Regions from separate parts of the Pseudomonas sp. SDO5522_S412 genome, predicted to be linked through region 2. Evidence: predicted binding sites of a transcription regulator. Region 2 holds the regulator's gene; the other holds the start of a gene.
The links. The regulator sigma-54, encoded in region 2, starts transcription at its own class of promoters, with help from an activator protein. The targets are predictions, from matches to a motif close to ANTGGCATNNANNTTGCTNT.

Region 1: glnA (glutamate--ammonia ligase) is a predicted target of sigma-54. The motif match lies at 3,965-3,984, and genes of this name have one in related genera.

The regions. Positions count from the first base shown of each region.
Region 1 covers NZ_JBSVWQ010000128.1:362-6,284, reverse strand. Annotated here, with positions in the region: gene ACW9I6_RS22010 (YkgJ family cysteine cluster protein) at 1-131, shown strand, start outside; gene typA (translational GTPase TypA) at 336-2,156, opposite strand; gene thiI (tRNA uracil 4-sulfurtransferase ThiI) at 2,296-3,750, opposite strand; gene glnA (glutamate--ammonia ligase) at 4,084-5,490, shown strand; gene ACW9I6_RS21990 (chorismate mutase) at 5,679-5,923, shown strand, end outside.
Region 2 covers NZ_JBSVWQ010000043.1:8,915-14,837, forward strand. Annotated here, with positions in the region: gene ACW9I6_RS12340 (KpsF/GutQ family sugar-phosphate isomerase) at 1-507, shown strand, start outside; gene ACW9I6_RS12345 (KdsC family phosphatase) at 508-1,032, shown strand; gene lptC (LPS export ABC transporter periplasmic protein LptC) at 1,041-1,613, shown strand; gene lptA (lipopolysaccharide transport periplasmic protein LptA) at 1,600-2,172, shown strand; gene lptB (LPS export ABC transporter ATP-binding protein) at 2,172-2,897, shown strand; gene ACW9I6_RS12365 (RNA polymerase factor sigma-54) at 3,082-4,575, shown strand; gene hpf (ribosome hibernation-promoting factor, HPF/YfiA family) at 4,651-4,956, shown strand; gene ptsN (PTS IIA-like nitrogen regulatory protein PtsN) at 4,969-5,433, shown strand; gene rapZ (RNase adapter RapZ) at 5,436-5,923, shown strand, end outside.

The DNA of each region.
Region 1 (5,923 bases), on a different contig from region 2:
GCACTATTTATGACAAGCGCCCGGATACTTGCCGCAATCACCCGAAAATCGGGCCGCGCCCGGGGTATTGCGCGTACAAGCCGAAGGAAGTGGTGCGCGAGACCAGGTTCAAGACCCTCGACAAGTTCTGATCCAGATTTTTTATTGCTTGAACTACCGCTTTCGCGGGCAAGCCCGCTCCCACACTTGACCTCATTCATCCTGAAAAAACGCGGTCGAATGTGGGAGCGGGCTTGCTCGCGAAGGGGCCCGCACAGTCACTACAGATATTGCAGGCATAAAAAAACGCCCCCGGCCTTTCGACCGGGGGCGTTTTTCATTCAGCCTGAGTTAACTCAGTTCTTGGCTTTCTTGGCAGCGCGGGTACGCTCGCCTTCGTCCAGGATCTTCTTACGCAGGCGGATCGACTTAGGCGTAACTTCGCACAGCTCGTCGTCCTGGATGAATTCCAGAGCCTGTTCCAGGGTGAAGCGAACAGGTGGAACCAGAGCGATGGTTTCGTCTTTACCCGAAGCACGCATGTTGTCGAGCTTCTTGCCTTTGGTTGGGTTGACGCCCATGTCGTTGTCACGGCTGTTCAGGCCAACGATCTGACCGTTGTAGATCTCTTGACCGTGTTCAACGAACAGCTTGCCACGCGCCTGGAGGGTTTCCAGGGAGTAGGTCAGCGCCTTGCCGGTTTCTACCGATACCAGAACACCGTTCTGACGACCGGACATGTCGCCGGACTTCATGGTGTCGTAGCGATCGAAGATCGAGGTCAGGATGCCAGCACCGTTGGTCAGGGTCAGGAACTGGTTACGGAAACCGATCAGACCACGAGCAGGGATGTTGTATTCCAGACGCACACGGCCTTTGCCATCCGGCACCATGTTGGTCAGGTCGCCCTTACGCAGGCCCATTTCTTCCATGACCTTGCCCTGGGATTCTTCAGGGGTGTCGATGGTGACGTTTTCAAACGGTTCCTGCTTCACGCCGTCAACCTGACGGATGATCACTTCAGGACGACCAACGCCCATTTCGAAGCCTTCGCGACGCATGGTTTCGATCAGTACCGAGAGATGCAGCTCACCACGGCCGGAAACCTTGAACTTGTCAGCCGAGTCGCCTTCTTCAACGCGCAGAGCAACGTTGTACAGCAGCTCTTTGTCCAGACGTTCCTTGATGTTACGGGAAGTCACGAACTTGCCTTCTTTACCGCAGAAAGGCGAGTCGTTTACCTGGAAGGTCATGGAAACGGTTGGCTCGTCAACGGTCAGAGGCTTCATCGCCTCGACGTTGTCCGGCTGGCACAGGGTGTCGGAGATGAACAGCGAGTCCATACCGCTCACACACACGATGTCACCGGCAAACGCTTCTTCAACGTCGATGCGGTGCAGGCCGTGGTGACCCATCAGCTTCAGGATACGACCGTTGCGCTTCTTGCCGTCGGCGCCGATGGCGACCACCGGAGTGTTCGGCTTGACGCTACCACGAGCGATACGGCCAACACCGATAACACCCAGGAAGCTGTTGTAGTCCAGTGCCGAGATTTGCATCTGGAACGGGCCTTCACGGTCAACTTTCGGAGCCGGTACGTTGTCGACGATCGACTGGTACAGCGGGGTCATGTCTTCAGCCATGTCGGTGTGTTCCAGACCGGCAATGCCGTTCAGGGCCGAGGCGTAGACGACTTTGAAGTCCAGCTGTTCTTCGGTGGCACCCAGGTTGTCGAACAGGTCGAAGATCTGATCCAGAACCCAGTCCGGACGCGCGCCTGGACGGTCAACCTTGTTGATGCACACGATCGGACGCAGGCCGGCTTCGAAAGCCTTCTTGGTCACGAAACGGGTTTGCGGCATAGGGCCGTCTTGAGCGTCAACCAGCAGCAGAACGGAGTCAACCATCGACATTACGCGTTCAACTTCGCCGCCGAAGTCGGCGTGGCCCGGGGTATCCACGATGTTGATGTGGTAGCCGTTCCAGTTGATGGCGGTGTTTTTCGCCAGAATGGTAATACCGCGCTCTTTCTCCTGGTCGTTGGAGTCCATCACGCGCTCGTCGTTGAGCTCGTTGCGCTCCAGGGTGCCGGATTGACGCAAGAGTTTGTCTACCAGGGTGGTCTTACCATGGTCAACGTGAGCAATGATGGCGATGTTGCGTAGATTTTCGATCACTTGTGTATCTCGATCAGAGGATTCGGTGTGCTGACAGGTCGTGGCAGCGATTAACAGTAGAGTCAGGCCTTGCCGTTACAGCTTGACGGCAGAGTCGGGGGGCCGGTGACGCAGGCCACAGGCAAACAGCCCCGGGCTCTTAGCTCGGTCGATAAACGCGCACATTGGCATGCCCCTCACTGAGCAAATGGTGGGCATGCAGGCGACTCATCACGCCTTTGTCGCAATACAACAGGTACTGACGGCTGTCATCCAGTTCCTTGAAACGCGCATTCAATGCATAGAACGGCAGCGTTTGTACGTCGATGCCAGCAATTTCCAGCGGCTCGTCTTCAGCGGCATCCGGGTGACGGATGTCGATGATGATCTGACCGGCCAGAGCCTCGCTGACTTCTTCGATCTGCAAATCCTGGCCCAATTCGTCGATAACCCGATCGATCGGCACCAGCTTGGCGTTCTCAAGCGCACGCTCGAGCACCGCCATATCGAACTGTTGTTCTTCGTACTCCACGCGGTTGCGCTTGGCGTGGGTCTTGGGGTTCACCGAGATGACCCCGCAATATTCCGGCATGTGCTTGGCGAAATCCGCCGTGCCGATCTGGGTCGCCAGGTCGATGATGTCTTGCTTGTGACTGGCGATCAGCGGGCGCAGTACCAGCTTCTCGGTCACAGAGTCGATCAACGACAGGTTCGGCAGGGTCTGGCTGGACACCTGGGAAATCGCTTCACCGGTGACCAGTGCGTCGATTTCCAGCCGATCCGCGATTCGGGACGCAGCGCGTAACATCATACGCTTCAATACTACGCCCATATGACTGTTATCGACTTTCCCGAGAATTTCTCCCAGGACTTCCTCGAACGGTACGCTGACAAACAGCACCCGTTGCGAGCTGCCGTACTTCTTCCAGATGTAATGCGCGACTTCCATCACGCCCAATTCGTGTGCACGCCCGCCCAGGTTGAAGAAGCAGAAGTGGCTCATCAGCCCGCGGCGCATGATCTGGTAGGCCGCGACAGTGGAATCGAAACCGCCGGACATCAATACCAGGGTCTGTTCCAGGGCACCCAGCGGGTAGCCGCCGATGCTGTCGTGCTGGCTGTGGATCACAAACAACCGTTGGTCGCGAATTTCCATCCGCACTTCAATTTGCGGCTCTTTCAGGGAAATTCCGGCAGCGCCGCACTCGCGACGCAGCTTGCTGCCCACGTATTTCTCGACATCCATGGAGCTGAACGGGTGCTTGCCGGCGCGTTTGCAACGCACTGAAAACACCTTGCCTGCCAGCACATCGCCGTAGTGCTGCTTGCACTTTTCGGTGATGTCGTCGAAGTCGCCCAGCGGGTACTCGTCGACCTGCAGGAAATGCGCGATGCCCGGCACGCAGCTCAGGCGCTCGGTCATGTCCTTCAGGGCCTTGGGGTCTGTGAGGCGGGTTTCCAGCTCGAGATTGTCCCACACACCATTCACCACCACAGCCGGGTCCACATCGCGGAGCACGGCACGGATGTTCTTGGCCAATTGACGGATGAAACGCATCCGTACCGGTCGGCTCTTGATGGTGATCTCGGGGAAGACTTTAACGATTAATTTCATGAAAACAGCGCGCGCAGGCCCAGCCGAAAAAGGGGGGCGCGGATTATAGCGGAAATCGCTCAAGGTTTAACCAGTTAATATGCAACTGACCTTTCGCGCACCAAAACGGGTCATAAACCAAAATAAGCGCTACATTGCGGTGCGCAATTTCTTCCGTTTCAGCGGATTGCACCTTTATAGGGGCGTTTTTGTGGCAAAAAACCCATGTCGGGGCACTGGCATGCAATTTGCTCTCTTGTGAGGCAGGTTGCCTTGGTCGAGTATTCGCGCCGGCATCACCCACATTCTAAGGGCTACTCCACTACCCCAGCCCGAAGCCACCCGGAGGACACTATGTCGAAGTCGGTTCAACTCATCAAAGATCATGACGTCAAATGGATTGATCTGCGCTTCACGGACACCAAAGGCACTCAGCACCACGTGACCATGCCGGCTCGCGACGCGCTGGATGACGCCTTCTTCGAAGAAGGCAAAATGTTCGACGGCTCCTCCATTGCCGGCTGGAAAGGCATCGAAGCTTCCGACATGATCCTGATGCCGGACGACAGCACTGCCGTACTCGACCCGTTCACCGAAGACCCAACCTTGATCATCGTCTGCGACGTGATCGAGCCTTCGACCATGCAGGGCTACGACCGTGACCCACGTGCGATCGCCAAGCGTGCCGAGGAATACCTGAAGTCGACCGGTATCGGCGACACCGTATTCGTAGGCCCGGAACCAGAATTCTTCATCTTTGATTCGGTCAAGTTCAAGTCCGACATCTCTGGCTCCATGTTCAAGATCTTCTCCGAACAAGGTTCGTGGATGTCCGACCAGGACGTGGAAGGCGGCAACAAAGGCCACCGTCCAGGTATCAAAGGCGGCTACTTCCCGGTTCCTCCGTTCGACCACGACCACGAAATCCGTACCTCCATGTGCAACGCCATGGAAGAGATGGGCCTGGTCATCGAAGTTCACCACCACGAAGTGGCGACTGCCGGCCAGAACGAAATCGGCGTGAAGTTCAACACCCTGGTTGCCAAGGCTGACGAAGTTCAGACCCTGAAGTACTGCGTACACAACGTGGCTGATGCCTACGGCCGTACCGCTACCTTCATGCCTAAGCCTCTGTACGGCGATAACGGTTCGGGTATGCACGTTCACCTGTCCATCGCCAAAGAAGGCAAGAACACCTTCGCTGGCGAAGGTTATGCCGGCCTGTCCGACACTGCCCTGTACTTCATCGGCGGTATCATCAAGCACGGTAAGGCCCTGAACGGCTTCACCAACCCATCGACCAACTCCTACAAGCGTCTGGTCCCAGGTTTCGAAGCTCCGGTAATGCTCGCCTACTCGGCTCGCAACCGTTCCGCTTCGATCCGTATTCCTTACGTGTCCAGCCCTCGCGCTCGCCGTATCGAAGCCCGTTTCCCGGATCCGGCAGCCAACCCGTACCTGGCCTTCGCTGCCCTGGTCATGGCCGGCCTGGACGGTATCCAGAACAAGATCCACCCTGGCGATGCCGCCGACAAAAACTTGTACGACCTGCCGCCTGAAGAGGCCAAAGAGATCCCACAAGTGTGCGGCAGCCTGAAAGAAGCCCTGGAAGAGCTGGACAAGGGCCGTGCGTTCCTGACCAAAGGCGGCGTGTTCAGCGACGACTTTATCGATGCCTACATCGCCCTGAAAAGCGAAGAAGAAATCAAGGTCCGCACCTTCGTACACCCACTGGAATACGAGCTGTACTACAGCTGCTGATCCGGTAGCGCTGCGTAACGCGGCGTGATGAAAAAGGCCTCCTTCGGGAGGTCTTTTTTTGCCCGCAAAACCCTGTGGGAGCCGGCTTGCCCGCGAAAAATTCAAAGGCACCGCATTTCTTCAATATTTACGCGTTATCGTTAACGACCTTCGCGAGCAAGCTCGCCCCTACAGAAGAGGGATCTGCCTTGAAACTCAAAATTGGGTTCATCTTGCTGGCCATCAGCGCCAATGTATTCGCAGCACCACCCACCCTCGCCCCGCTGCTCGACAGCATTGCCGAACGCCTGGCGATTGCCGACCAGGTGGCCCTGAGCAAATGGGACAGCCACAAGCCCGTCGAAGACCGCCCACGGGAGCAGGACGTGATCGCCAGCGTCGTCGCCCAGGCGCCGAGCTACAAACTGGCACCGGCAAAGGCCGAGCAGTTTTT
Region 2 (5,923 bases):
TCCTCCACCACCGCCGCCCTGGTCATGGGCGATGCGCTGGCCGTGGCATTGCTGGAAGCCCGCGGGTTTACCGCCGAAGACTTCGCGTTTTCCCACCCGGGCGGCGCCCTTGGCCGTCGCCTGCTGCTGAAAGTGGAAAACGTCATGCACGCCGGCGACGAGCTGCCACAAGTGCCACGCGGCACCTTGCTGAAAGATGCCTTGATGGAAATGACCCTCAAGCGCCTGGGCATGACCGTAATCCTGGAGTCCGACGGGCGGCTGGCCGGGGTCTTCACCGACGGCGACCTGCGCCGCACCCTGGACCGCAACCTCGACATCCAGACCGCCACCATCGACGAAGTCATGACGCCTCACGGCAAGACCGCACGCCCTGACATGCTCGCGGCCGAAGCACTGAAGATCATGGAAGACCACAAGATCCTGGCGCTGGTGGTGGTCGACAGCGACGACCGTCCGGTTGGCGCCCTGAACATGCACGACTTGCTGCGTGCGGGAGTGATGTAAATGACCACCGACCTGATGCAACGGGGCAAGCACATCAAGCTGGCGATTTTCGACGTCGACGGTGTGCTGACGGATGGCCGCCTGTACTTTCTGGAAGACGGCAGCGAATTCAAGACGTTCAACACCCTCGACGGCCAGGGCATCAAGATGCTGATGGCGGCGGGCGTGCAAACCGGCATCATCAGCGGTCGCAAGACCCCGGTTGTGGAACGCCGCGCACAAAACCTGGGTATTCCTCACCTGTATCAGGGCCGCGAGGATAAACTGGTGGTTCTGGACGAGCTTCTTGGCCAACTCAACCTAAGCTATGAGCAGGTTGCGTACCTGGGTGACGATTTACCCGACCTGCCGGTGATTCGCCGGGTCGGCCTGGGCATGGCCGTGGCCAATGCGGCGGCGTTCGTTCGCGAACACGCCCATGGTGTAACCACCGCCCGCGGCGGCGAAGGCGCCGCCCGCGAGTTCTGCGAGTTGATTCTGCGCGCCCAAGGCAGCCTTGAAGCGGCCCACGCCGCCTACCTATAGAGCGTTTTATGCTGAGTAAAAAGATTCGCAATTTCCTGATACTTGCAGTCATCGCCGCGGTTTTCCTCGCGGTCGGCTACTGGAATATCAGCCCGGAGCGCTTCCTCGACAAGCCGGTTGCACAGGTTGACGAGAGTGCTATCGACTATTACGCCATCAACGCCCACAGCATCCAGTACCTGCCCGATGGCAAGGTCCAGTATGAAATGACCTCCGACAAGGTCGAACACTTGAAGGCATCCGAGGTCACTTTGCTGACCAAGCCGGACATGAACCTGTACCGCGGCGCCGAATTTCCGTGGCACGTCACCAGCGAGCGTGGCGAGGTCAACCCGGACGGCACCCAAGTGGAACTGATTGACTCGGTGCGGGTAGCCCGCACTGACGCCAAGAACCGCGACACCATTATTACCAGCAGTCGCATGACCGTATTCCCACAGAAGCAATATGCGCAGACCGAGCAAGACGTTAGAATTGACGGCGCTGGCGGTGTATCGACTGGCAAGGGAATGAAAGCGTATTTGAAAGAAAGCAGGATACACCTGCTATCGAACGTAAGAGGACAGTATGAGGCTCGTTAAAACCCTCCCTATTTTGCTCGGCCTGGGCGCAGCACTGGGAAGCGTGAGCGCCTGGGCTCTGCCGAACGATAGCCAGCAACCGATCCACATTCAGGCTGACGATGCGCAGCTGGATGACAAGCAAGGTATCGCGACCTACACGGGCAGCGTGATCATCACCCAGGGCTCGATGAAAGTGACGGGTAACACCGTGACACTGACTCGTACCCCGGCGGGCGATATCGACGTGGTCACTTCGGTGGGCAACCTGGCGTATTTCGAACAACTGCAGAAAGTGGGCGACCCTACGCCGGTCAAAGGCTATGGCAAGACGATCCAGTACCACGCCCAGCAAAACCGCATCGTGCTGATCGACCAGGCCCGGGTCATCAATGACGGCAACACCACCGACGGCGAAAAAATCGTCTACGACACGGTGAAGCAGATCGCCCAGGCCGGCCGTGCTACCGGCTCGAAAATCAGCACGCCGAAGCCGCGTATCGACATGGTTATCCAGCCGAAGCAGAAACCGGGCGCAGCCCAGCCGGCGCCGAAACCCGACGCGAAGAAGGCGAATTAATGGCAACCCTGAAAGCCCAGCATCTGGCCAAGGCTTATAAAAGCCGTCAGGTCGTGCGTGACGTCAGCCTGTCGATCGACAGCGGCCAGATCGTCGGTTTGCTCGGCCCCAACGGTGCCGGCAAGACCACCTGCTTCTACATGATCGTCGGCCTGGTGCAGGCCGATCAAGGCCGCGTCCTGATCGACGACCTGGACGTAAGCCACCAGCCTATGCACGGCCGTGCGCAAGCGGGTATCGGCTATCTTCCCCAGGAAGCATCGATCTTCCGCAAACTGTCGGTTTCCGACAACATCATGGCCATCCTCGAGACCCGCAAGGAACTCGACCGCGCCGGGCGCAAGAAAGAGCTGGAAAGCCTGCTGCAGGAATTCCACATCAACCACATTCGCGACAACCTCGGCATGAGCCTTTCCGGCGGCGAGCGTCGTCGTGTGGAAATCGCCCGCGCGCTGGCCACGGCGCCCAAGTTCATCCTGCTGGACGAACCTTTCGCCGGTGTCGACCCGATCTCGGTCGGCGACATCAAGCAGATCATCCATCATCTCAAGGCCAAGGGCATCGGTGTATTGATCACCGACCACAACGTCCGTGAGACACTCGATATCTGCGAAACCGCCTACATCGTCAACGATGGACAGCTGATTGCCGAAGGTGACTCTGCCACTATCCTGGCCAACGAACTGGTCAAGGAAGTGTATCTGGGTCACGAGTTCCGCCTGTAAACACGGTGGTATCAGGCCATTCGCCATGGAGCGCGGTAGTCAATAAAAACCTCAGTATTTTTATTGTTACCGCGCTCTAGGCAAAGCCCCCGATATCAGGCATATAATTTGCTTATGTTTGGCGCTCACGCGCCCTGTCGTGGATGGCGCATTGCGCCGGCGAATAAGGTGTTAAGCCCCTGCCATGAAACCATCGCTAGTCCTGAGAATGGGCCAGCAGCTGACGATGACACCGCAGCTGCAACAGGCCATCCGCCTGCTCCAATTGTCGACCCTGGACCTGCAACAGGAAATCCAGGAGGCCCTGGAGTCCAATCCGATGCTCGAACGCCAGGAAGAAGGCGACGACTTCGATAATGCAGACCCGCTGGCCGACAACATCGAGCAAAAGCCCAACCCCGACGTACAGGAACCCTCCTACCAGGAAACCGCCCCCACGGTGGATAACCTTGAGGAAGGCGAATGGAACGAACGCATTCCCAACGAACTTCCCGTGGATACCGCCTGGGAAGACGTCTACCAGACCAGCGCCAGCAGCCTGCCCAGCAACGATGACGACGAGTGGGACTTCACCACCCGCACATCAGCCGGCGAGAGCCTGCAGAGCCATTTGCTCTGGCAACTGAACCTGGCACCGATGTCCGATACCGATCGCCTGATCGCCGTGACCCTGATCGATTGCATCAACAACCAGGGCTACCTGGACGAGACCCTTGAGGAGATCCTCGAGGCGTTCGACCCGGAACTGGACATCGAACTGGACGAAATCGAAGCCGTCCTGCACCGCATCCAGCAATTCGAGCCGGCCGGCATCGGCGCCCGCAACCTCAGCGAGTGCCTGCTGCTGCAACTGCGCCAATTGCCGGCCAAGACGCCTTGGCTGAGCGAAGCGCAGCGCCTGGTCACCGACTACATCGACCTGCTGGGCAGCCGCGACTACAGCCAGCTGATGCGCCGCATGAAGCTCAAGGAAGATGATCTGCGCCAGATCATCGAGCTGGTGCAGAGCCTCAACCCACGCCCGGGCTCGCAGATCGAGTCCAGCGAAGCCGAATATGTCGTGCCCGACGTGATTGTGCGCAAGGACAACGAACGCTGGCTGGTGGAGCTGAACCAGGAATCGGTGCCGCGCCTGCGGGTCAATCCGCAATACGCAGGTTTTGTGCGCCGCGCCGACACCAGCGCCGATAACACCTTCATGCGTAACCAACTGCAGGAAGCCCGCTGGTTCATCAAGAGCCTGCAAAGCCGCAACGAAACCCTGATGAAAGTCGCCACCCAGATCGTCGAGCACCAGCGCGGCTTCCTGGAATACGGCGATGAAGCGATGAAGCCGCTGGTACTGCACGACATCGCCGAGGCGGTGGGCATGCACGAATCAACGATTTCCCGGGTGACCACGCAAAAATTCATGCATACCCCACGGGGTATATATGAGCTGAAATACTTTTTCTCCAGCCACGTCAGCACCTCCGAAGGCGGCGAATGCTCGTCCACGGCGATCCGCGCGATCATCAAAAAACTGGTTGCCGCGGAAAATCAGAAAAAGCCGTTGAGTGACAGCAAGATCGCTGGTTTACTGGAGGCACAAGGCATTCAGGTCGCCCGTCGAACCGTCGCCAAGTACCGCGAGTCCCTAGGGATCGCGCCTTCCAGCGAGCGTAAGCGTTTGATGTGACGGGCGGGCCATAGCGTTCCAGTGGCGGGTATTCCTACCCGCCGCTTTATGCACTGGCAACGAAGGAGAAGCTGTATGCAAGTCAACATCAGTGGACACCATGTAGAAGTCACCCCTCCATTGCGCGAATACGTCGAGCTGAAGCTGAAGAAGCTTGAGGGCCATTTCGACAAGATCACCAACGTGCAGGTCATCATGAAGGTCGACAAGCTTCAGCAGAAAATCGAAGCGACACTTCAGATACCCGGTGGCGAAGTGGTCGCCAATGCCGAACATGAAGACATGTATGCATCAATCGACTTGCTCACAGACAAGCTTGACCGCCAACTTAAAAAGCATAAGGAAAAGCAGCAGAGCCTTCTTCAAGGCACTGGCCGCTAACACTCCCCACCCATGATCCGACTTGAAACCATCCTGACCCCCGGCCGTTCCCTCGTGAACGTGCCGGGCGGCAGTAAAAAGCGCGCCCTCGAACAAATTGCCAACCTGATCGGCCGCGAAGTGCCCGAACTGGATACGCAAGCTGTGTACGAGGCCCTGATCGCCCGTGAAAAGCTCGGCTCCACCGGCTTTGGCAACGGCATCGCCATTCCTCACTGCCGCCTGCAAGGCTGTGAGTCTCCAGTCAGCGCCCTGCTGCACCTGGACGCCCCTATCGATTTCGACGCCATCGACGGCGCGCCGGTCGACCTGCTGTTCGTACTGCTGGTCCCGCAAGCTGCCACCGATGCGCACCTGGAGCTGCTTCGGCAGATCGCCAGCATGCTCGACCGCAAGGACGTACGCGACAAACTGCGTAGTGCCTCAAGCAATGAGGCGCTCTACCAGGTTGTCCTGGATGAACAAAACGGGCATTAATCATGCGTTTGATCATCGTCAGCGGCCGTTCCGGCTCAGGTAAAAGCACGGCCCTCAATGTTCTTGAGGACAACGGCTTCTATTGCATCGACAACCTGCCCGCCGGCCTGCTACCGGAACTGGCGGAACGCGCGCTGATTCATACCGAGCTGGCGCAACCGCTGGTCGCCGTGTCGATCGACGCCCGCAACCTGCCCAGCCACCTCACACGCTTTCCTGAACTGCTCGAAGAAGTGCGGGCCAAGCACATCCATTGCGATGTGCTGTACCTGGACGCCGACGAAGAGACCCTGCTCAAGCGCTTCTCCGAAACCCGTCGCCGCCACCCGTTGAGCAGCCCTCATCGCTCCCTGGCCGAAGCCATCGAGGACGAGACCAAACTGCTGGGGCCGATCATTGACCTGGCCGACCTCAAGATCAACACCACCAGCCTGAACCTGTATCAACTGCGGGATGCGATCAAGCTGCGTCTGCTGAACCAGCCGGAGCC